DNA from 2 places in the Cellulomonas sp. P4_H4 genome. Region 1 is predicted to be linked to the other one. Evidence: predicted binding sites of a transcription regulator. Region 1 holds the regulator's gene; the other holds the start of a gene.
The links. The regulator LexA, encoded in region 1, represses DNA repair genes until DNA is damaged. The targets are predictions, from matches to a motif close to TCGAACANNTGTTCGA.
Positions count from the first base shown of each region.

Region 2: AC1DPN_RS02385 (HNH endonuclease signature motif containing protein) is a predicted target of LexA. The motif match lies at 1,780-1,795, and genes of this name have one in related genera.

Region 1 covers NZ_JBFUKL010000008.1:62,861-74,689, forward strand. The annotation lists gene AC1DPN_RS18465 (ATP-dependent DNA helicase) at 1-1,454, shown strand, start outside; gene AC1DPN_RS18470 (L-lactate dehydrogenase) at 1,512-2,510, shown strand; gene AC1DPN_RS18475 (Rho termination factor N-terminal domain-containing protein) at 2,514-2,762, opposite strand; gene lexA (transcriptional repressor LexA) at 2,892-3,605, opposite strand; gene AC1DPN_RS18485 (LysM peptidoglycan-binding domain-containing protein) at 3,998-4,471, shown strand; gene nrdR (transcriptional regulator NrdR) at 4,871-5,389, shown strand; gene AC1DPN_RS18495 (S9 family peptidase) at 5,441-7,444, shown strand; gene AC1DPN_RS18500 (aldo/keto reductase) at 7,410-8,414, opposite strand; gene AC1DPN_RS18505 (DUF5302 domain-containing protein) at 8,537-8,734, shown strand; gene serA (phosphoglycerate dehydrogenase) at 8,813-10,012, opposite strand; gene AC1DPN_RS18515 (HelD family protein) at 10,082-11,829, opposite strand, start outside.
Region 2 covers NZ_JBFUKL010000001.1:458,864-470,692, reverse strand. The annotation lists gene AC1DPN_RS02390 (threonine/serine exporter family protein) at 1-1,124, shown strand, start outside; gene AC1DPN_RS02385 (HNH endonuclease signature motif containing protein) at 1,854-3,248, shown strand; gene AC1DPN_RS02380 (MmcQ/YjbR family DNA-binding protein) at 3,345-3,695, shown strand; gene AC1DPN_RS02375 (LLM class flavin-dependent oxidoreductase) at 3,954-5,060, opposite strand; gene AC1DPN_RS02370 (alpha-amylase family glycosyl hydrolase) at 5,248-6,561, shown strand; gene AC1DPN_RS02365 (glycosyl hydrolase family 28-related protein) at 6,693-8,714, opposite strand; gene AC1DPN_RS02360 (glycosyltransferase family 39 protein) at 8,915-10,405, opposite strand; gene AC1DPN_RS02355 (NAD(P)/FAD-dependent oxidoreductase) at 10,484-11,794, shown strand; gene AC1DPN_RS02350 (outer membrane protein assembly factor BamB family protein) at 11,807-11,829, opposite strand, start outside.

The DNA of each region.
Region 1 (11,829 bases):
GCTGCCCGATGCTCACGGAGTGCTTCCCGGAGAAGGCCAAGGCGGCGTCCCGGGAGGCCGACGTCGTCGTGACCAACCACGCGATGCTCGGGATCGCTGCGTCCGGGTCGCCGAACGTGCTGCCGGAGCACCAGGTGCTCGTCGTCGACGAGGCGCACGAGCTGACCGACCGCGTGACCGCGCAGGCGACGTCTGAGCTGTCGGTCGCCGTCATCGAGCACGCGTCCCGGCTCGCGCGCCGGCACGGCGGCATCCCGAGCACCGACCTCGACTCGGCCAGCCAGGCGCTGGCGGGCGTCCTCGTCACGCTCCCGGAGGCGCGGTTCCGTGACGGGCTGCCACCTGCCGCCCGCGACGCGGTCGCTGCCGTCCGTGACGCGACGCGCGCGCTGCTCAGCGCCCTCAAGCCCGACTCCGGCCCGAAGGCCCCGCCCGAGGCCGGGCTCAAGATGGCGCAGGCGACGATGCTCGCTCTGTTCGAGGTCGCGGACCGCATGGCGGCCGACCCCGAGGACACCAAGCACACGGTCCTGTGGTGCGCGCGCTCGGAGGATCGTCGCGGGAACGTCTCGACGCGGCTCTACGCGGCGCCCCTCGCGGTGAACGGACTGATCCGGACGCACCTGCTGGCGGGCCGATCCGGCGTGCTGACCTCGGCGACGCTCGAGCTGGGTGGCTCCTTCGACCCCATCGCCCGTGCGGTCGGGCTCGAGGTGCGGCCCGACGCCGCGGCCGTAGGGCCGTCCTCGCTCGACGACGACACGCCCGCCCCGCCGTCCGCGGTGCCGTGGCACGGCCTGGACGTGGGCAGCCCGTTCGACTACCCGAAGCAGGGGATCCTCTACCTCGCCCGGCACCTGCCGCCCCCGGGACGTGAGCCGGCGACCGACGCGCAGCTCGACGAGATCGCCGAGCTGATCACCGCTGCCGGCGGTCGGACGCTGGGGCTGTTCTCGTCGCGCCGAGCGGCCACCGCCGCGGCCACCGCGATGCGCGAACGCCTCGACGTGCCGATCCTCGTGCAGGGTGACGACCAGCTCCCCACGCTGGTCTCCCAGTTCATCGCCGACGAGGCCACCTGCCTGTTCGGGACCCTCTCGCTGTGGCAGGGCGTCGACGTGCCGGGAAGCACGTGCACGCTCGTCCTCATCGACCGGATCCCGTTCCCGCGCCCCGACGACCCTGTGCAGTCGGCGCGCTCGGACGCCGTCGAGAAGGCCGGCGGGAACGGCTTCCTCGCCGTCTCGGCGACGCACGCCGCCCTCCTGCTGGCGCAGGGCGCGGGCCGGCTGATCCGCACCAGCAGCGACCGTGGCGTCGTGGCGGTCCTCGATCCGCGGCTGGCCACCGCCCGGTACGCGCCGTTCCTGACCAAGTCCCTCCCGGAGTTCTGGAGGACGACGGACCGCTCCGTCGCAGTCGCCGCACTGCGCCGACTCACGGGGACGGGTTAGCCTCGAACTCCCCGACGACCCGTCGGCATCTGACTCCCGCGAGAGGGCGGCCGCTACGTGACCGAGAGCCTGGACGTGGAAGACCTCGGACTGCACCATTCGCGGTCCGCGCGAGGCACGAAGCTCGCGATCGTCGGCGCTGGAGCGGTCGGGTCGACCATGGCGTACGCGGCCCTGCTGCGGGGCGCCGCGCGCACGGTCGCGCTGTACGACATCGACGCAGCCAAGGTGCAGGCAGAGGTCCTCGACCTGGGGCACGGTGTCCAGTTCATGCCGATGGCCCAGGTGATCGGGTCGGACGACATCTCCGTGTGCGCCGATGCCGACGTCGTCATGTTCACCGCCGGGGCGAAGCAGAAGCCCGGTCAGTCCCGGATCGAGCTCGCCGGAGCGACGATCGCGGTCGTAAAGGCGGTGCTGCCGAAACTTGTACAGGTCGCGCCCGATGCGGTGTACGTGATGGTGACCAACCCCGTCGACGTGGTGACCTACGCCGCGCTCCAGGTCTCGGGGCTCTCGTCGACCCAGCTCTTCGGCTCCGGAACCGTCCTCGACTCGTCGCGACTGCGCTATCTCATCTCGCAGCACACAGGCGTCGCGGTGCAGAACGTCCACGCCTACATCGCCGGTGAGCACGGGGACAGCGAGCTCCCGCTCTGGGGCTCGGCCAGCATCGGCTCGGTCCCGCTGCTCGAGTGGGCAGGGCAGGGTGGCCACGGCCCCTTGACGAGGCAGGACCGGGAAGACATCACGCGGGAGGTCGTCGAGTCGGCCTACCGGATCATCGAGGGCAAGGGCGCCACGAACTACGCGATCGCGCTGGCGGGCTCGCGGATCATCGAGGCGATCCTCAAGGACGAGGGCCGCGTGCTGCCTGTGTCGTCGCTGCTCACCGACTACTACGGGATCAACGACGTGTGCTTGTCGGTACCGGCGATCGTCGGGGCTGACGGAGTGGGGGAACGACTGCCGATCCCGTTGTCGGACGACGAGCTGTGGGGCCTGCGCCGGTCGGCGGACGCCGTGCGGGAGGTTGCCCGGCAGTTCGGCTTCTAGCCGTCAGCGCTTGCGCAGAGCGGCGACCAGCTCGTCCTTGCGCATCGTCGAACGGCCCTGGATCCCGAGCTCCGCCGCGCGGTGCTGCAGCTCCTCGACCGTCCACTGCTCGTAGGCGCCGGAAGGGCGACGCTCACCGGCGTCGCTCGTCGTGCTGGGCGCGACGTCGTTCGTCGGCAACTCGTCGCCTCGAGCCGCGGCGGCCATCGCGGCCTTCGCACGCGGGCCGGGGTCGGGTAGACGCCCTGGCATCAGCTGCTCCTCTGGATCGGCGGTCGGGTTCGGCGTCGCGCGTTGCGTCCGCCAGCGTGTCCAGAGTGGACCGTCTCGGGACGTGTCGCAGCCCGACGGCCGGGTGCACCGGAGTGCACCCGGCTCGCGTCAGAGGCTGCGCAGCACGCTGACGACGCGGCCGAGGATGGTCGACTCGTCGCCGGGGATCGGCTGGTACGCGGGGTTGTGCGGCATGAGCCACACGTGGCCGTCGATCCGCTTGAGCGTCTTGACCGTGGCCTCGCCGTCGATCATGGCTGCGACGATCTCGCCCTGCTCCGCCACCGGCTGGCGACGGACGACGACCCAGTCGCCGTCGCAGATCGCGGCATCGACCATCGAGTCGCCGACGACCTTGAGCAGGAACAGGTCGCCGTCGCCGACGAGCTGACGGGGGAGCGGGAACACGTCCTCGACCACCTGGTCCGCCAGGATCGGCCCGCCGGCGGCGATCCGACCGACGACCGGGACGTAGGACGGTGCCGGCATCCGCTCGCCGTCCGCGTGGTCCGGGAACGCCTCGCGGCTCCCGTCCGGAGCGGTCCACGTGCCGACGCCGCGGGAGTCGTCCTGGTGCACGACCTCGATCGCGCGCGGACGGTTGGGGTCGCGTCGCAGGTAGCCCTTGCGCTCGAGCGCGGTGAGCTGGTGCTTGACGCTCGACGGGCTCGTCAGGCCGACGGCCTCACCGATCTCGCGCATGCTCGGCGGGTAGCCGCGGGACTCGACCGACGAGCGGATCGTGTCGAGCACGAGCCGCTGGCGCGCAGTCAGACCGTCTGGCCCGGGAGCGCTGTCGGGGAGGGCGTGGACGGTCGCCAGGTCGGTCTCTGCGTCCGCGTTGGCGCTGTCGGGCTTGTCGGGCTGGGACGTGTCCGGTGAGTCCGTCACTGCGCTCCTCCTCTGTCGGGCGGCCGTGGGCTCCGCCGTTGTGTCGCTCCCGCCGTCCGTGCCCCTGACCTGCGGCGACACGGTGCTCCGGAGCGATCCGGGTGGCCCCGCCGACGGCCGTGTCAGTGGCTCGTGGTGCGCTTGCTCTGCACCGCCACCCTAGGGAACCCGAGCACGAAGATCAAACATCTGTTCGATCGTGTCTCGACAAGTGTCGGCGGATGCTGATAGACATCGTACAGACGTACGACGAACACCTGTTCGACAGCAGCATCGCCGGGATCCGCCCGGCACGAGCGAGGACGAGGGACACCATGACGACGATGGCAATGGCACCGGCGCTGCCGGGAACGACTGCCCGCGCGACACTTCGCGCCACCATCTCGTCCTCGCGCCCCGTCGTGACGCCGCGCCCGGCCGTGACGGGCAGCGGGTCGGTCGACGGGCCGTCCCGGGTGGCACGGTCGAGCGTGACGGCCCCGCCGCGCGCCGGGTCTCGCGGGCTCGCTGGTCTGCACCTGACCGCGCGTGGCCGTGTCGCGCTGTGGTTCATGGCGATCGTGATGGTCGCGGCCGCAGTCCTCGTGACGAGCCGCGCCGCGGCCGATGGTCCGGTGTCCGCGCAGCAGGTCGAGCGCCACGTCGTCCAGTCCGGGGAAACGATGTGGCAGATCGCCGCCGACATCGCCGGACCGGGCGAAGACGTGCGGGATGTCGTGTTCGATCTGGTGCGCCTGAACGAGCTGCCCGATGCCGGCCTCATGGCCGGTCAGGTGATCGTCGTCCCCGTCGACTGATCGGCCGCCGATGTGGAGCGCGGAGGCACGACGGCCAGGGAGTTTATCCATGCGCGTGTGGGTTGTCAGTAGCGGCGCTCCTGGACTAGGTTAGCCTTACCTCACTAAGCAGGCTGGGGGGCTTGCCGAAGAGGTGCGGGGTGTGGACGGCTGGGCCGTCGTGCCGACCGCAGCACGCGCGGTGCCGAGGCGAGTCGGCCCGTGAACTGGGGACGGGGGCGTCCCCGCGAGGGCGGTCGCCACGACGGCGGCCGCCCTCGCCACGCCGGGGGCCACCGCTCGGCACTGGATCGGTGCACGTGCGGGCGCCTTGCGACGGGCCGGTCGCTGGCCTACCGTCACGGGGGCGTTGACGACGCCGCGCCGACTGTCCGGCGTCACGCACTCGAAGGGGATCCGGTGCACTGTCCGTTCTGCCGCAACCCGGACTCGCGGGTCGTCGACTCGCGGACCTCGGACGACGGCTCGACCATCCGCCGCCGACGCCAGTGCCCGAGCTGCAACCGTCGCTTCACGACGGTGGAGACGGCGAGCCTGTCGGTCGTGAAGCGGTCAGGCGCCACGGAGCCCTTCTCCCGCGAGAAGATCGCGGGCGGCGTCCGCAAGGCGTGCCAGGGAAGGCCCGTGAGCGAGGACGACCTGGCACTGCTCGCGCAGAAGGTCGAGGAGACGCTGCGCAGCGCCGGCTCGGCGGAGATCGACGCGTACGAGATCGGCCTGGCGATCCTCGGCCCGCTCCGCGAGCTCGACGAGGTCGCCTACCTCCGGTTCGCGTCGGTCTACCAGGCGTTCGACTCGCTCGAGGACTTCGAGGCGGCGATCACCGTGCTGCGCGCCGAGCACGAGACGGAGACGGACACGGACGACGTCGCTGCAGAGGCAGGCGATGCCCCGGCAGAACCGGCGAGGCACGACTGACCCACCGCGTCGGTCGCGTCGCCTGTCGGCGTCGCAGCATAGGTTCGTCTCGTGCTTCCCACCGACATCGAGCTGTTGCAGGTCCCCGGCGCCCCGGCGGTCCTCCCGGACGGGACGCGGGCCATCGTCTCGGTTGTCCGTCCACGCCTGTCCGACGACGAGTACACGGGCGGACTCTGGACGGTCGAGCTCGCTGAGTCGCGCACGCCCCGGCCGCTGACCCGTGGCCATCGCGACACGGCCCCGGACGTCTCGCCCGACGGCCGCTGGGTCGCGTTCCTGCGAGCGGAGCCGCAGGGCAAGCCGCAGGTGTACCTCGTCGAGTCGGCCGGCGGTGAACCGGTCAAGCTCACCGACGCTCCTCTCGGTGCGGGCGCGCCACGCTTCTCGCCCGACGGGACCCGCCTCGCGTACGTGGCCCGAGTCCCCGAGCAGGGCCGGTACGAGCCGGACGGTCAGCCGGGGTCGGAGCCGCCGCGGCACATCACGGAGCTGCAGTACCGCGCCGACGGGGTCGGGTTCGTGCGCGACCGACCGCAGCACGTGTTCGTCGTCGACGTGCCGGTCGGACCGCAGAGCGGCGACGACCTGCCGGTGTCGCGACCGCTCACGGCAGGGAGCATCGGTGTGTCGGGCGCACGATGGCTCGCGTCGGGCAAGGCGCTCGTCGCTGTCAGTGCGCGCCACGCTGACCGCGAGCGTGACCTGCGTCAGGACGCCGTCCTGGTCGACGCGCACCCTGTCGGCGATCCGCGTCCGCCCATCCCGCTCAATGACGCCGACGCCGGCTCCACCCTGGGCGTCGAGGCGGTTCTGCCGTCCGCCGACGGCGCGCACGTCTGGCTGCTCGCGAGCGACTTGAGTGCCTCCGGACGCGACTTCATCGCGGCCCAGGTCGGCCTGTACCGAGCTGCGCTCGACCAGTCGCCCGCGCGTCCGGAGCGGCTGACCGACGCCGAGTCGGTCGACCTGCTCACCAGCGTGCTCGTCGAGCACGAGGGTGATGCGCTCGTGGCGTCCGAGGTCCGCGGCACTGTCCATCTGCTCCGGGTCGGCGCCGACGGGACGCAACGCACCCTGCTCGAGGGAGAGGTCGTCGTCTCGGGAGCCGCCTGCGGTGGTGGACTCATCGTCGCGACTGCCGCGATGCCGACGTCGGCGGGCGACGTCCTCGTCGTCGATCCCTCAGGTGGTCGCGCGACGCCTCGCTCGGACTTCTCGGCCGATCTCCGTGCGACCGGGCACCTGCGTGTCCCGGTGGAGGTCGAGGCCCGGTCCTCGGACGGCTACCCGGTGCACGGGTGGGTCGTGCGCCCGGACGGCGAGGGACCCCACCCGACCATCCTGATGATCCACGGAGGACCTTTCTCGCAGTACACGCACGCCGTCTTCGACGAGGTGCAGGTGCTCGCGCAGGCCGGGTACGCGGTGGTCTACGGCAACCCCCGCGGGTCGTCGGGCTACGGCGCGGCGCACGGCCGGGTGCTGCAGGGTGCGTTCGGGGAGGTCGACACCGAGGACGTGCTGGCGCTGCTCGGAGCGGCGCTCGACGCCCCGGACCTCGACGGTGAGCGCGTGGGCGTGATGGGCGGCTCGTACGGCGGCTATCTGTCGGCGTGGCTCACCACGCGGACGGACCGTTTCGCGGCGGCGATCGTCGAGCGGGGTTTCCTCGACCCGGTGAGCTTCGTCGGTTCGAGCGACATCGGCTGGTTCTTCGGTCTCGACTACCTGGGCGACGCCGCCGACGACGAGGGTGCGGCAGCAGTTGCCGCGCAGTCGCCCATGGCGCACGTCGGGGCGGTGCGCACCCCGACGCTGGTCATCCACTCCGAGCAGGACTGGCGGTGCCCCGTCGAGCAGGGTCAGCGCTGGTTCGTCGAGCTGAAGCGGCGAGGTGTCGAAGCCGAGCTGCTGCTGTTCCCTGGTGAGGGGCACGAGCTGACGCGTTCCGGCACGCCGAAGCACCGTCAGGTGCGCTTCGAGCACGTGCTGCGCTGGTGGCAGCGTCACCTGCCGGTCACAGGTCGCTCGAACGCGAGCCCCACAGGTTGATCCCGGCGTCGACCGCGTGCTCCTCGATCGCGGTGAGCTCGTCGGCGTCGAGTGCGGGAGCGGTGGCCGCCGCGAGGTTCTCGTCGAGCTGTTCCGTCGTGCGCGCCCCCACGAGCACAGAGGTCACCCGCGGGTCGCGCAGCACCCAGGCGAGCGCGAGCTGAGGGAGGGTCCGACCGCCCGCCGCGGCGATGTCGGCGAGCGCGCGGACGTGCTCGAGCGTCTCGTCGGTGAGCCACTCGGGCCGCAGTGGACCGCCGCGTGCCGCGCGTGAGTCGGCTGGGATGCCATGCAGGTACCGGCTGCTGAGCATCCCTTGTCCGAGCGGTGAGAACGCGACGACGGCCATCCCGGCGGCGTCTGCGACCTCGAGGAGCGAGCGACCGTCGGCGCCGGGCCGTTCGACCCAGCGGTTGAGCATCGAGTAGGCGGGTTGGTGGACCGCGAGCGGCAGCCCGAGCTCTCGGGCGACCTCCAGGGCGTCGACGGTCCGGTCGGCCGAGTACGACGAGATCCCCGCGTAGACCGCCTTGCCGGACCGGACAGCCTGAGCCAGGGCCCCCAGGGTCTCCTCGAGCGGCGTGAACGGGTCGAACCGATGGCTGTAGAAGACGTCCACGCGGTCGGTCCCGAGTCGTCGCAGCGACTCGTCGAGCGACGCGAGCAGGTACTTGCGTGAACCGTGCTCGCCATACGGCCCGGGCCAGGCGCGATAGCCCGCCTTGGTCGTGACGAACAGCTCGTCGCGACGCAGGTCCCGAGCGAGGAGGCGGCCGACGGACTCCTCGGCCGCGAACGGCGGCGGCCCGTAGTTGTTGGCGAGGTCGAGGTGCACGACCCCACGGTCGACAGCGTGCAGGACGAGCCGGCGCTGGTCGGCGAAAGGCGTCGCGTCGCCGAAGTTCTGCCAGAGACCGAGCGAGACGACCGGCAGCGTCAGGCCGCCGGTGCGGCGAAGGGGCAGGTCCATCCAGGCGACGCTACCCGTCCGCCATGAGAAGAGGTGGCGCCGACGGCCCGGTTCGGGGACGCTGGCGGGGGGAGGGCGCACACGCCCCGCCACAGATGTACACCGCACACAAGGAGACGCCCATGGCGAAGAACGAAGAGACGACGACCACGGGAGCGGTGAGCGAGGACGCGAAGGCCAAGTACCGCGAGGCACTCGAGCGCAAGAAGGCGAACCAGCACCGCACCGCGGACGGGACGTCGAACACGGGGCAGGTGCACGGCTCGGAGACGGCCGGCCCGACCCAGCGCCGGTTCCAGCGCAAGTCCGGCTCTGCCTGACGAGCAGGCGACGACGAACGAACGGGGGCCCGACCACTGGTGGTCGGGCCCCCGTTCGCGCTCGGTCGAGCGCGGAGATCAAGAGAGCTGGCGCAGCCGCACGGACTCGGGGCGTGAGGTCAGTGCCGTCACGACGGCCGGCTCGATCGGCGCACCGGCGTCGGTCACCACGTACCCGAGCTCACCGCTGGTGGTCAGGAGCTGACCCTCGATGTTCACGCCGTGCTCGGCCAGCGTCGCGTTGACGGCGGCGAGCACACCGGGGACGTTGCGGTGCAGGTACGCGAGGCGGTGGACGCCGGGCTTCTGCTCGAGCGCGAGGTTGGGCACGTTGACGCTCAGCGTCGTCGAGCCGGTGGTCATGTAGTCGCGCAGCTTGGCGGACACGAACAGGCCGATGGCCTCCTGTGCCTCCTCGGTGGATCCGCCGGTGTGCGGCGTGAGGATGACGTTGGAGAGGCCGCGCAGCTCGGACTCGAAGGCGTCGCCCTTGCGCTTGGGCTCGACAGGGAACACGTCGATGGCCGCGCCGCTGACGTGCCCCGACACGATGGCGTCGCGCAGCGAGGCGTAGTCGACGACGAACCCGCGCGACAGGTTCAGGAAGACCGCACCGGGGCGCATCTGGGCGAACTGCTTGGCCCCGAACAGCCCGGCGTTCCCGCTGCGACCGTCGACGTGCAGGGTGACGATGTCGGCCGTCTCGAGCAGCTCGTCGAGCGTGTCCATGCGGCGGGCGTTGCCCAGCGCGAGCTTCTCGGCGGTGTCGTAGAAGACGACCGAGAGGCCCAGGTTCTCGGCGAGCACGGAGAGCTGGGTGCCGATGTTGCCGTAGCCGATGATGCCGAGCGTGCGACCACGGATCTCGTGCGCGCCCGTCGCGGACTTGTTCCACACGCCGTCGTGCATGGCCTTGTCGAACTCGGTCAGGCGGCGCGTGAGCGCGATCATGTCGGCGAGCGCGATCTCCACGACGGACCGCGTGTTGGAGAACGGCGCGTTGAACGTCGCGACGCCACGTGCGGCGGCCTCGGCCAGGTCGATCTGGTTGGTGCCGATGCAGTACGCACCGATCGCGACCAGGTCGGGCGCGTGCGCGAGCACCTTGGCCGTGACGTGGGTCTTGGACCGGATACCGAGCACCTGCACGCCGGCGAGGGCTTCGATGAGCTCGTTCTCGTCGAGCGCACCGGTCCGGGTGATCACGTCGTAGCCGGCCGCCTCGAGGATCGAGACGGCCTGAGGGTGCAGATTTTCGAGCAGGAGGGCTGTGGGCACGTGCCTATGGTGCGCCTGGTCGGGGGATCGGCCTACCGCCGGTCCGCCCTGCGGACAGTCACCAGGTGCTCACCAGCCACGCGGCAGCGGTCGGTCGTGGATGACCTGCAGCGTGCGCGTGGGCCGCGTCATCGCGACGTACAGGTCGCCCGCGCTCGCGGCGAGCACCTCGGCCGGCTCGACGAGGACGACGACGTCGAACTCCAGTCCCTTCGCCTCACGCGGCGTCAGGACGACGAGCGGGGCGTCCAGGTCCGCCGCGCTCGCCCCGGTTCCGACGGCCGGGCGCAGCCCCGCGGCCAGCAGCGCGTCCGCGATTGCGGGGATCCGGCTCTCGACCGCGATGACCGCGAGGCGTCCCGCACCGGTCTCGTCGGTGATCTCCGCGGTGAGCTTGTCCGCCTGTCGGGCGACCGCCTCGGCGAAGCCGTCCGTCGCGACGCGCTCGACCAGCAGCGAGTCGGGCACCTCGCGGGCCGACGTCAGCGGGCTGACGGGCAGGCGGGCGGCGACGGCGACCCGACGAGCCGTGCCGGCGACCTCGGCCGGTGTCCGGTAGTTCACCGTGAGCTCGTTGAGCCGCCACGACGTCCGCAGGACGGGGTCGAGCTGGCCCGCCCAGGATCGTGCTCCGGCGGCGGCCGTGGTCTGGGCGACGTCGCCGACGATGGTCAGCGACCGTGTCGGCACCCGGCGCAGCAAGCACCGCCACGCCATCGCGGACAGCTCCTGCGCCTCGTCGACCACGACGTGGCCGTAGGTCCACGACCGGTCCGCGGCGGCCCGTTCGGCCGTGGTGAGCGTCGGGCCGGTCGTGGCGAAACGGTCGGCGAGCATCTCGGCGGAGACCATGCCGCCCGCACCGGTCGACTCGAGGACCTGCCGGGCGTACGCGACCTCGGAGGCGCGGCGCTCGGCGGCGGCACGGGCCTCGGCACGCGCGGTCTGGTCGTCCTCGCCGAGCAGCTCCGCCGCCTCGTCCAGCAGCGGCACGTCCGCGGGCGTCCAGGGGGCGTCGGGGTCGCGGACCAGCATCGCGCGCTGGTGCGGCGCCATGCCCGGCGCAGCGGACGCGAGCCGGGCCGGCTTGCTGAACAGGTCGGCGAGCAGCTTCTGCGGCGTGATCGGCATCCACGCCAGGTTCAACGCGATCCGGACCTCGCGGGTCGTGCGGATCTCCTCGATGATCTCGCCACGCTCGTCGGGTGGGACGTCCTGGCCCAGCGACGTCACGTACTGGTCCGCGAGGCGGCTCAGCATGTCGCGGACGAACGTGATGCGCGCCTGGTTGTGCGGGCGGTGGTTGCGCCGCGCGCGCGCGATCGCCGAGGCGATGTCGTTCGGCCGGATCACCAGGTCGTGACCTTCGACGCGCACGTGCACCGGCTGGGCAGGCACGCGCTCGCGGTCCCGGACGGCGCGGGCGATGACGTCGGCCCACAGCGTCCGGCCCTTGAGCTCGGCCAGCTTCTCGTCCTCCGTGCCCGTGGCGACGATGCCCGGGTACAGCTCGGCGACGGTCGTCGTGACGACGCCGGTCTCGCCGAGGGAGGGCAGGACCTGGTCGATGTACCGCAGGAACGTGCGGCTGGGGCCCACGAGGAGGACGCCGGAGCGTTCGAGCAGCCGCCGGTGGGCGTACAGCAGGTAGGCCGCACGGTGCAGCGCCACGGCCGTCTTCCCGGTGCCGGGGCCACCCTGCACCACGAGGGCACCGCCGAGCTCCGAACGGATGATGGCGTCCTGCTCACCCTGGATCGTCGCGACGATGTCGCCCATCCGGCCGGTGCGGCCCGCCGCGAGACCGGCGAGAAGCG
Region 2 (11,829 bases), on a different contig from region 1:
GCGCCGACCAGGTGCGCACCCTCGTCCTGCCGACCGGTGTGTTCATCCACATCGAGACGGCGCACGGGCCTGAGAGCGACTTCACCGGTCCCGACACCGAGCAGACCCTTCCCCTGCACCAGATCGGCGCCGTCGACCGGCTGGTCCGCGAGCTGTCGACCGGTTCGGCGGACCTCGCCGAGTCGCGCGTCCGGCTACGGCAGATCCTCGCGACGCCACCCCACTACGGGCCGCTCGCCGTGGTGCTCGGGCACGCGTTGCTGACCGTCGGCTTCGGGCTGATCCTCTACCCCGCGATCAACGCTCTGCCGGTCTACGCCGTGATGGGCGCGCTCGTCGGCGTCCTGCGCCTGCTCGCCGACCGGTGGCCGACCTTGTCCACCGCCCTCCCCGTCGTCGCGGCCTTCCTGGTCAGCCTCGCGACGATCACGATCGTCGCGCCGGCCCTCGACACCGACCCCATCCGCCTGCTCGCTCCGCCCCTGGTCAGCTTCCTGCCCGGTGCCGTGCTGACCGTGGCCGCCATGGAGCTCACCAGCAACCAGGTCATCGCGGGCGCGTCGCGACTCGTCTACGGGATCGCCCAGCTGATGCTGCTCGCGTTCGGGGTGGTCGCCGCCGTCACCGTCGCGGGACCGTTCTCCACCGAGAGCACCTCTCCCCTGCTCGGGTCCTGGGCCGCATGGGTCGGGGTCCTGTTCGTCGCGGTCGGGCACCGGTACTTCTCGTCGCCGCCCCGCGGGTCGTTCTGGTGGCTTCTGCTCGCCCTCTACGCCGCCTTCGCCGCCCAGACCATCGGCCTGCTCCTGCTCTCGCCGCAGCTCTCGGGGTTCGTCGGCGGGCTCGTCCTCGTGCCTGTCTCGCAGGCCATCCAGCGTGCGCGCACCGGTCCGCCCGCGATCGTGACGATGCTGCCCGCGTTCTGGCTCCTCCTGCCCGGAGCCCTCGGGTTCCGCGGCGTGTCCGAGCTGGCGACCGGCGTCGACGCCGGGGTCACCGACGTCATCGACACCGTGCTCGCGCTCTTCTCCATCGCGCTCGGCGTCATCGTCGGGACGGCGCTGACCCGCGACGCCCGACGCGTGGGCCGCGCCGTCGTCCGGGCAGTGACCCCGCCGGCGTAGTGCCGGCGACGTGCGTCGACGCCTGTTGCGTGTCGCGTCGCGCCTCGAAGCGCATGTCGCGGCGATGCGCGACTGGGCGATGCGCGTGACGTAGCGATGCGCGTGCCGTAGCGCCACGTTGAGCGTGGCGTGGCGTAGCGGCTTCGAAGCGCGTGGCGCGTGGCCCGTGGCCTTGCGGCTTGATGCGTGCTGGGAGCCCACTCACCGCAACCTCAGACCGACCCCCGGCGGTCGTCCACGATTCCCGACGACACGGTCGTTCCCGCCCACAGCCCCGTGTCCGTGCACCCTCCGTCTCCTAGACCGTCCCCCGGCGGTCGTCCACGATTCCCGACGACACGGTCGTTCCCGCCCACAGCCCCGTGTCCGTGCACCCTTCCGCGCAGTGCATGCCGCACGTCGGGCACACCCACAGGGTGTGATGACGATCCACCGTGCAGCCACAGGTGACGAACCGTTCCGACGGCCTGCCTGGCCCGCTCGTGGTCCACCGGTGCCCGGCCGGGCACCCCGCGGGCGGCACCCGCACCCACCCTCGTGACGTCCGTTGCCACTTCGACCAGTCGATCTCCCGGACCATCGCGCCAGTCCGTTCTCGCGTTCGCGCGCACTTGTCCACAGATGTTCCGGCGGGCGGTCGCGTGTCAGAGGTCAATCGTACACTTGTTCGAATGACGGAGTTCGGCCAGTCGGTCGACCGATCCGTTCGGCGAGACACAGGAGGTGCCCATGGATGGCGTCAACGCTTCGCCATTGTCCGTCGCGGTGTCGGCGTCGTTGCCGTCATCCCCCGCGTCCGGTGCGTCGTGGGTCGAGCTGGCAGGGCTGCTCAACGGTGTCGATCTGGCCGGGTTGCTCGCGCGCGTTGATCTTGCGGCGTTGTCGGGCGCTGAGGTCATCGAGGTCGTGCAGAGGCTCGAGCAGCTCATCCGTGCCGCACAAGCGGCTCAAGCGGTCGCCGTCGCGGACCTGGAGCGGCGTCGGCCCGAGCACCCGAGCCCGGTACCTGACGAGCTCGCGTGCGCACTCGTCACCACCCGTCGGTCCGCGGAGATGCTGTTCGTGCGCGCGTCCCTGGCCACCTCACGCCCAGCGGTACTCGCGGCGTGGGCCGGCGGCCTGCTGGATGCGCGCAAGGTCGATCTGCTGCTCAACGAAGCCCTCGCTGCCGCTCCAGCAGATCAGGCCGCCGTGATTGAGGTAGGGATCGAGGCGGCGTCGCGGATGACCGGGCCCCAGCTCGCCCGGCACGTGCGAGCTGCGGTTCTGGCCATCAATCCCGCCGCGGCGGACGAACGCCACCTGGTCGCTCGGGAGGACCGGTCGGTGTCGCTGACCCCTGCCGTGGACGGGATGGCATGGCTGTCGGCGTACCTGCCCGCCCCCGACGCCGTGATGGCGTTCACGGTGATCGACGCGTTGGCAGGAACCACAAAGGTCGACGGTGACGACCGGTCGGTGGACCAACGGCGTGCGGACGCACTCAGCGACGTGTTCACCGGGATCCTGCACCGGCAGGCAACCCCAGACGGAGAGCCGTTGCCGCGCCGTCACGGACAAGCCGTCACCGTCGGGGTCACCGTCGCCGCCACCACCCTGGCCGGCGTGGACGAGAACCCCGGGTTCTTGGACTCCCACGGCCCGATCCCCGCCCAGCTCGCCCGCGAGCTCGCCCAGGACGGGAGCTGGCGACGCCTGCTCACCGACCCGGCCACCGGGCTGGTGCGCGAAACGGGCACGGTGGTCTACAAGCCTGGAGCGGACCTGACTCGCACGGTCATCGCCCGGGACGTGACCTGCACCTTTCCGGGGTGTCGCGCACCGGCGATCCGCTGCGACCTGGACCACATCGTCCCGTTCACCTCGGACCGACCCGCCCATGAGCAGACCTGCGAGGCGAACCTTCACGCCCTGTGCCGCCATCACCATCAGGCGAAGACGAAGAAGCGGTGGAAGGTGCACCGCGACCCGACCACCGGGGTGACGTCCTGGACGAGCGAACACGGCATCACCTACTACCGAGACCCCGTGCCGATCCTTCTCGCGCCCTCAGCGCTGACCGCTCACCCTGGCGCCAACCCGCACGGCGGCGGTGCCACGTTCGACCACCCACCACCCTTCTAGATGGGTCTCCCGACGAGGCGTGTCTCCGAACGCGACTCGGTGTCGTCGCTCCCGCCGCGGCCGACGTGTGTGGGTGGCGCGCGCTTGGATGGGTGGATGGACGAGGACGATGCGCGGCGGCTCGCGCTGGCTCTGCCCGAGGTGTCGGAGCGGCAGAGCTGGGGGCAGCCCGCCTGGTTCCATCGCAACCTTGTCGGTCGGATGTGGGACGACGAGCGGCTGACGGTGCGGGTGGAGGACGACGGGGAGCGGTTGGCGCTCGTGGAGCAGGTGCCCGCGCTGTACTCGACGACCGACCATCACGCCGGCACGAACCTGGTGCTGATCTCGCTCGCCACGGTCGACGCGGAGACGCTCGAGGCGCACCTCGCCGAGTCGTGGTGGTGGGCCGCCCCACCCGTCCTGCGCAAGCGCTACCCGCACCTCGGCCCGACGGACGGGGCCTGATCGCGTCGCGATCGCCGGTCCGCGGCAACGGCGGTGCCTCCGCCCGGCCTGCGCCAGTGCCAGGGCTGCCGCCAGCGGCGGCCGGGGTCGGGGCTTGGGTCGCGGGCCAAGGCCGAGGCTGGGGCTGGGGCTGGGGCTAGGGCTGGGGCTGGGGCTGTGCAGGGTCGGGCTGGGGCTGTGCAGGGTCGGGCTGGGGCTGTGCAGGGTCGGGCCGGAGCCAGTTCCGGCGCCGGGGCCCGGGTCGGGCGGGTGCGTTGCCTATGGCTGAGGCAGCGCAGCGATGCGTTGGGCTGCTCTCGGGAGGACTTCCTCGCCGACCCGGTAGGCCTCCTCGACGTGGGGCCAGCCGGACAGGATGAACTCGTCGAAGCCCGCGGCGGCGAGCTCGGCAAGACGGTCGGCGACCTCGTCGTGGCTCCCTACCAGGGCGGTGCCGGCACCCTCGCGCAGGAGGCCGATGCCCGCCCAGAGGTTCGGCCCGACCTGCTGGTCGTAGGCGGACGGTCCGAGTCCGCGAGAGAGGCTGTTCATGCGCGCCTGGCCGACGGACTCCAGGGTGGCGAACCGCGCCTGAGCCTGGGCGAGGGCCTCGGGGTCCATGCCGGCGAGGAGGCGGTCCGCCTCGGCCCAGGCCTCGTCGGCGGTGTCGCGCGAGATGACGTGGAGCCGGACACCGAACCGGGGAGCGCGGCCGAGCACGGCGGCGGCTGCGCGCACCCGGGTCAGGCGCTCCACCAGTGCCGGGAGCGGCTCGCCCCACGCGAGGTAGACGTCAGCATGCTGGGCCGCGACAACCTCCGCGGCCGGTGACGCACCCCCGAAGTAGATGTCGGGCCGCTGAGCCTGCAGCGACGGGAAGCCGCCGCCGTCGACGGTGTAGTGCGCGCCGTCGTGCGAGAGCCGGGTCGGACCCCATAGGCCCTCGAACACCTCGAGGAACTCCGCGGTCCGCGCGTACCGCTCGTCGTGGCTCAGGGTGTCGCCGTACGCCCGCTGCTCGGCCGGGTCTCCACCGGTCACGATGTTGACCGCGAGCCGCCCACCCGAGAGCCGCTGGAAGCTCGCGGCCTGCTGCGCGGCGAGCGTGGGGAGCAGAAAGCCCGGGCGGAACGCGACGAGGAACCGGAGTCGCTCGGTCAGCGGCAGGAGCGCGGCCGTCGTGATCCAGGCGTCCTCGCACGCCGAACCGGTAGGCGTCAGGACCGCATCGAACCCCGACTGCTCCGCGGCCCGGGCGATCTGCCCGAGGTAGGCGAGCGACGCCGGGCGCGTCAGCACCCGCCGCGCGACGCCGGCCGCGGCGACCACGTTGGCCACGTGCCGGCCGTCGCCGTTGGTGGGGAGGAACCAGTGGAAGGAGCTCATGTCGCCTGTCCGGGATCTCGTCGGGAGGAGCATGCTCGCCCCGAGGCCGCGGCGGGACAAGCGCGTGGTGGCGGCGTCTCACGGCTCGGATGCCTGCGGAGGTCCAGCCCTCGCGGGTCACGGCGGCGAGAGGTGCCCGCCGTGCCCATGTTGGTGACGACGGCCCTAGGTTGGGCAGGTGAGCGACATGGCGAGCGGTGCGGTTTCGACAGGCGAGCCGGACTGGGTGCGGCACGCGATCTGGTGGCACACGTACCCGCTGGGCTTCGTGGGGGCCCATCCCCAGACGGGTCCGGTGGGCGCGTCGCCCGACGAGCACCGCCTGCTGCGGATGACCCGCTGGTTCGACCACGCGATCGCGACCGGGGTGTCGGGCGTCGCGCTGGGACCGGTGTTCGCGTCGGAGACGCACGGGTACGACACCGTCGACCACCTGCGGATCGACCCGCGGCTCGGCACGGACGACGACTTCGACGCGCTCGTCGAGGAGGCGCACGCGCGCGGGCTCAAGGTGCTGCTCGACGGCGTGTTCAACCACGTCGGGCGCGGCTCGCAGATCGCGCGGCGGTCGGTCGAGGCGGCTGAGGGCAGGTCCGACGACGAGGTCTGGCTGCGGCGGGTCGAGGGCGGCGGCCCGACGGACTTCGTCAGCTTCGAAGGGCACGACGCGCTCGCGACGCTCGACCACGAGCACCCGTCGGTCGTCGACTACGTCGTCCGCGTCATGAACCACTGGCTCGACCGTGGCGCGGACGGGTGGCGGCTCGACGCGGCGTACGCGGTGCCGACGAGCTTCTGGGCCCAGGTGCTGCCGCGCGTGCGCGCTGAGCACCCGGATGCGTGGATCGTCGCCGAGGTGATCCACGGCGACTACGCCGAGTTCGTGCGGGAGTCGGGCGTCGACTCGGTGACGCAGTACGAGCTCTGGAAGGCGATCTGGAGCTCCGTGAACGAGGTCAACCTCTGGGAGCTGGCCTGGTCGCTCACGCGGCACGACGAGTTCCTCGACGCCTTCGTCCCGATGACCTTCGTCGGCAACCACGACGTCACGCGCATCGCGAGCAAGATCGAGGACGACCGTCACCTGCCGCACGCGCTGGTGGTCCTGCTCACGGTCGGCGGGACACCTTCGATCTACGCGGGCGACGAGCTCGGCTACCTCGGCGTGAAGGAGGAGCGGCTGGGGGGCGACGACGCGGTGCGGCCGGAGTTCGCCGCGGACGGCCCCGAGGAGAACGACGAGCGGGCCGCGTCGATCCTTCGTCTGCACCAGGACCTGATCGGGCTCCGACGCCGGCACCCGTGGCTCCACGAGGCCCGGACGACGCAGGTCGAGCTGGCGAACGAACGGTTCGCTTACGAGGTCCGCAACGGTGACGACGCCCTCGTCGTTGCCCTCAACCTGGCCGACGACGGATACGCGCTGCCGTCGGGCGACGTGCTGCTGGCGAGCCACGACGGCACGGTCGGGCCGCACGGGTGGGCGATCGTCGCCCCGTAGGGGATGAACCACGAGGTAGCGCACGAACGGGTGGCCGATCGTCGCGCTCCAGGAACGGCCACGCCCACGAGGCGTGGCGAAGCAAAGCGCGGGTGGCGCACCGACGCAGCTGCGGTGCGCCACCCGGGCAGTCACCAGCCGGAGGGGGCCGGCGGCACGACGACCGGCGGACGGTCGTCGCACGTGATGGTGTTCGGCAGCTCCCAGGCAGCGAACCACGGACCCGTGGTGCCGCCTCCGTCGTTGCCGCCGAGGTCGATCGACGACCACTCGGACCCTGCGGGCGTGAAGTGGAACGTGCCGCAGTTGTTGATGCCGACGGCACCGACGTTGCGAGCGTCCACGTTCTCGAACGTCGCGGAACCGGCGACCCGCGCGCTGAGCACCGAGGTACCGGTGCCGTCGACGCGGATGTCCTTGAAGTGCACGTTGGTGATCGAGTACAGGTCCTTCACGGGCCAGTCCGCCACCAGCATGATCGCGTTGTAGGTGTTGTCGAGGAAGTGGTCGCCGACCACCTGGATGTCCGCGTCGATGTTCTTCTCGAGCGCGTAGAACCAGATCGCCCCGAGCCCGATGTTCCAGTTGAGCTCGAAGGTCCCCGACCGGACCGTGGTGTTGTCGGTGATCCACAGGTGCCCGGCGAACGCCTCGGCGCCGAAGCGGGAGCCGACCTGGATCGCCGAGCCCTCGCGCAGCGGGTCGGCGATCAGGTTGCCGGACACCGTGTTGTCGGTGCCGCCGTAGATCGCGACGCCGTTGGCCAGCGTCGGCGTCTGGATCGTGTTGTGGTCGAACGTGTTGCCGGCGTTCGTCGTGTGCTCGGACCACATGGCCAGGCCGTCGTCGCCGGTGTTCCGGACGAAGGTGTTGCGCACGGACGAGCCGGTGACGCCGGTGTGGAAGTTCACGCCGTCGGCGATCTGGTCGACGATGATCGAGTTGCTGATCGCCACGTCGTCCATCGGCCCGTCGAGCCAGATGCCGACCTTGGTGTGCTGGATGTACAGGCCGTCGACGGTCGAGTCGCTCAGTGCTCCGCCGATGCCGTTGACCTGGTCGGTGTCGATGCGTTCGCGCACGTCACCGCGGATGGTGAACCCCGACAGGTGCACGTTGTGGCTGCCGCCGACGGACGCGTCCTTGCCGTAGAAGCCGACACCGGTGTGCACGGAGCCGTCGGGGGCGGGCGTCGCGAGCGCGACCTCCTTGCCGCGGATGACCGTGTACCAGCTGCCCGCGCCGATGATCGTGACGTCGTCGACGATGATGTGCCGATTCACCTGGAAGACGCCCGGCGGCACGTAGACCGGCAGGTGCGCCTTCTTGGCGAACGCGATCGCCTTGTCGAACGCGGCCGCCGAGTCGCGTCGACCGAGCGGGTCGGCGCCGAAGAGCAGTACGTTCGCGGCCTTGAGCTTGACGACCGGCAGGCCGACCTTCTCGGAGTCGAGCAGGTCGACGACGGTCCAGGCGACGCCCGCGGGAGCGGTCAGCCGGACCACGGAGCCGGCCTTGTACGTGGCACCGAGCAGGACGCGCTGCTCGTCGTAGAAGTGCATGGGGCGGAACGGCGTCGTGATGACGGGCGTCGGGGTGGTGGCGGCCGGCACGCAGCCGCACTCCGTGATCCACCAGTCGGGGTGCAGCAGGCCCGCGTTCGGGTCGTTGGAGAACGGGTACTGGTTGTACAGGTACGAGTACTGCGAGGTCAGCGGGGCGTTCGCGGCACGGGCGCCGTTCACGGTGATCGGCATCGATGCGGTCAGCCCGCCACCGTTCGGAGCGTCGGGCAGCGCGTAGCGGACGGTCAGCGCGTTCGCGGCCTGGGGCAGCGTGAACTCGACGTACTGCCCGGGTGTGAGCTTGACCGCGGTGCGGCCCGACGCCTCCGCGGCGAGCGTGTACGGGGTGCGGTCGGGGCCGATCCTGGTGCCGTTGGTGACCGCGTTCTCGGCCTCCTGCTCGACGAAGCCGACGTCGGCGCCCCGGCCGGCGACGAGCGACGGGTCGAGCGCGGCACGTGTGACGGGGGTGGGGACGGGCGTCGGTGAGGCCGGGTGCGCCGAGGCGCTCGTCGCGGGGACGACGAGGGCGAGGGCGAGGGTGGTGAGCAGGACGGGGAGCCGAGAACGACGAACGGTGTTCCGCACGGGAGCGCCTCCTTGCGCAGCCGGGACGGCGTCGGGCAGGGGGAGCCGCGCCGCATGACGGGACACACCGTAGGTACTGGACGATATGTGAGACAAGACCGAATCGTGAATTGCAAAAACTTACGCTTATGACGCAAGTAGATGCGTATACAGCCGGTGAACGCACGTGGGATCAGCGGAGACCGTGGCCGGCAGGCCCGCTACGCGGACAGGTGCGTCACCCGCGGCCAGACGGACTCCCAGGTCCCGGCAGGGGCGGCGCACACCTGCACGATGCCGTCCTGCTCCTCGTTGTCCACGTCGAACCCGTTGTCGATCCGGTCGACCACCTCGCACCCGACCGCCCAGTCGGGCGCGGCGTCGTACCCGACGACGACGAACGGACCGTCGGACCCGACCGGCTGACCCCAGGCCGCGTAGCCGTTGTGCCCGCTGTAGACCGGCACGTCGATCCCGTACCACTCGAGCGCACCGGCCTCCCCGTAGTTGCCGGTGACCACGTGCGTGGCTCCCGACGAGGACACCGCCGAATCGACCGTGGCGACGAAGGCGGGCCAGCCGATCATCTCGACCTGGTCGTCGTTGATCTCGGCGAAGAACGACTGCCCGAACGGCCGCTCGGACAGGATGGGCAGCCCCGCGGGCCACACGATCAGACCACTGAGCCCGATCGCCACTCCCGCCAGGACGACGCCGCGCGTGCTCCACCGCTCGACGAGCCCGCACGCGCCGGCCGCGATCAGCACGGGCACGGCCCCGACGACGTAGTACGCCTTGCCGCCGGTCAGGAAGAACACCACGACGAGGAGCACGAAGGCCCATGCCAGCGGCTTGGCGCGCACGAGAGCAGGAACCCGGAACAGCCGCACGAGCCCGTAGATCCACAGGACCGCGGTGACCGGGCTGAACTGCACGAGCAGCAGGCCGAGGAACGAGAACCGCTCCCCCAACCCGCCGTACTCGGAGCGGATGTCCGCCGCGAGGGTCAGCTGCGGCCATCCGTTGAGCGCCTGCCAGACGAGGTTCGGCAGCCACAGGGCCAGCGCGATCGCGACTCCGCCCCACGCCCACGGCGAGCGCAGGTGGTGCCGCACGGCGGGCGTCAGGGCGACACCGACGACGATCCCGACGGCCAGGAACGCGATCAGGTGCTTGTCCTCGAGAGCGAGCCCGGTGAGCCCGCCGACGACCAGCCAGCCGCGCGGTCGGTCCCGGGACAAGGTCCAGACCGCCGCGTAGACGATCGCGACCCAGAACAGGGTGTCGATCGACGTCGTCGACAGCATGTGCCCGAGGATCGCGACGACCACACCGCAGCCCGTGGCGACCATCGTCAGCACCTGCGCGGCGGTCGTCCCGCCGAGCTCGCGCGCGGTCAGTGCGGCCAGCACGACGACTGCGGCCATGGCCAGGGCCGGAACGACGTGCAGCGCCACGAGCGAGCCCGGGGCGGCGACGTCGGCGAGGTGCGCGAGCAGCGGCGTCAGCGAGGGCTGGTCCGGGTAGCCCCACGCCAGATGCCGGCCGGCAGCCAGGAAGTAGAGCTCGTCGCGGTGCGGCCCGTACCGGCCCGAGAACGCGACGAGGACCGCGAGCAGCAGACCCGCGGAGGCGAGCACCCACGGCCAGGCGACGGGAGGTGGCGCAACGGGACGCCGGCCGGGGTTCGAGGCGACCACAGGGGCGACCACACAGGGAGCGTAGCGACGGGCGCGGGATCAGGACATAGCGGATAGCGTCGCCAGGAGGACTCCGAGCAGGAGGTGGAGATGAGCGCACGCCCGCACGTGGTGGTGGTCGGCAGCGGCTTCGCCGGGTTCTTCGCGGCCCGCACGTTCGAGAAGCTGGTGCCACCCGGCGCCGCCGACCTGACGATCGTGAGTGCGACCGACCACCTGTGCTACTCGCCGCTGCTGCCCGAGGTCGCCGCCGGACGCCTGGACGCACGCCGCATCGCGATCCCCCTGCACTCGGCACTGCGGCGCGCACGGATCGTGCAGGGGCTGGTCGAGTCGGTCGACACCGACGCACGGACGATCGACGTGGCCTGCGACCTGGCGGACCCGCTCGTGATCCGCTGGGACCGGCTGGCGATGACGGTGGGGTCGGTGACCCGGCGGCTGCCGACGCCCGGCATGGAGGACCACGCGCTCGGACTCAAGACGCTGGTGCAGGCCGTCTACATCCGCGACCACGTGCTGCGGCAGATGGAGATCGCCGACGCCACGGACGACCTCGCGGACCGCCGCGCCCGCCTGACGTTCGTGGTGGTCGGAGCCGGGTACGCAGGCACGGAGACGGCTGCACAGCTGCAGGTCATGACGCACGCGCAGCTGGACCGGTTCCCCCGACTGCGCACCGAGGACGTCACGTGGCTGCTGGTCGACGTCGCCCCTGCCGTGCTGCCCGAGCTGGGGCCACGCCTCGGCGAGTTCGCGCTCGACCAGATCCGGGCGCGGGGCATGCAGGTTCGGCTGAGCACGTCGGTCACCGCGATCGCCCCGGACCGCGTGACGCTCTCCGACGGAGAGACGATCCCCTGCCACACGGTGCTCTGGACGGCGGGCGTCACGCCACCTCCGCTCGTGGGCGCGCTCGGGGACGCCGTCGAGCGCGGGCGGCTCGTCGTCGACTCCCGGCTGGAGGTACCGGGAGAGACGCACGTCTGGGCCGCGGGCGACGCGGCCTCCGCCCCCGACCCGTACGACGCGCAGCACCGCGCGTACCCGCCGACCGCCCAGCACGCGCAACGCATGGGCGTCGTCCTCGGGCACAACATCGCCGCGAGCCTCGGCCACGGCGAGCCCCGCGACTACCGGCACCACGACCTGGGCCTCGTGGCCGACCTCGGCAGACGCAGCGCCGTGGCGCGCCCGCTGGGGGTCTCCCTGACCGGTCTGCCCGCGAAGGTCGTCGCGAAGGCCTATCACCTGTATGCGGTGCCCTCGATGGCCAACCGAGCCCGCATCGCGGCCGACTGGGCGCTCAACCTGGTCAGTCGACCCGTGCCCGCGCAGCTCGGTCTGGTCCAGCCGGGCCAGGCACGGTTCGCGGCAGCGGAGCACACGGCCGGGCGTTGAGCGAGGCGTGCGTCAGCCGAGCCGCGCGACCCGCA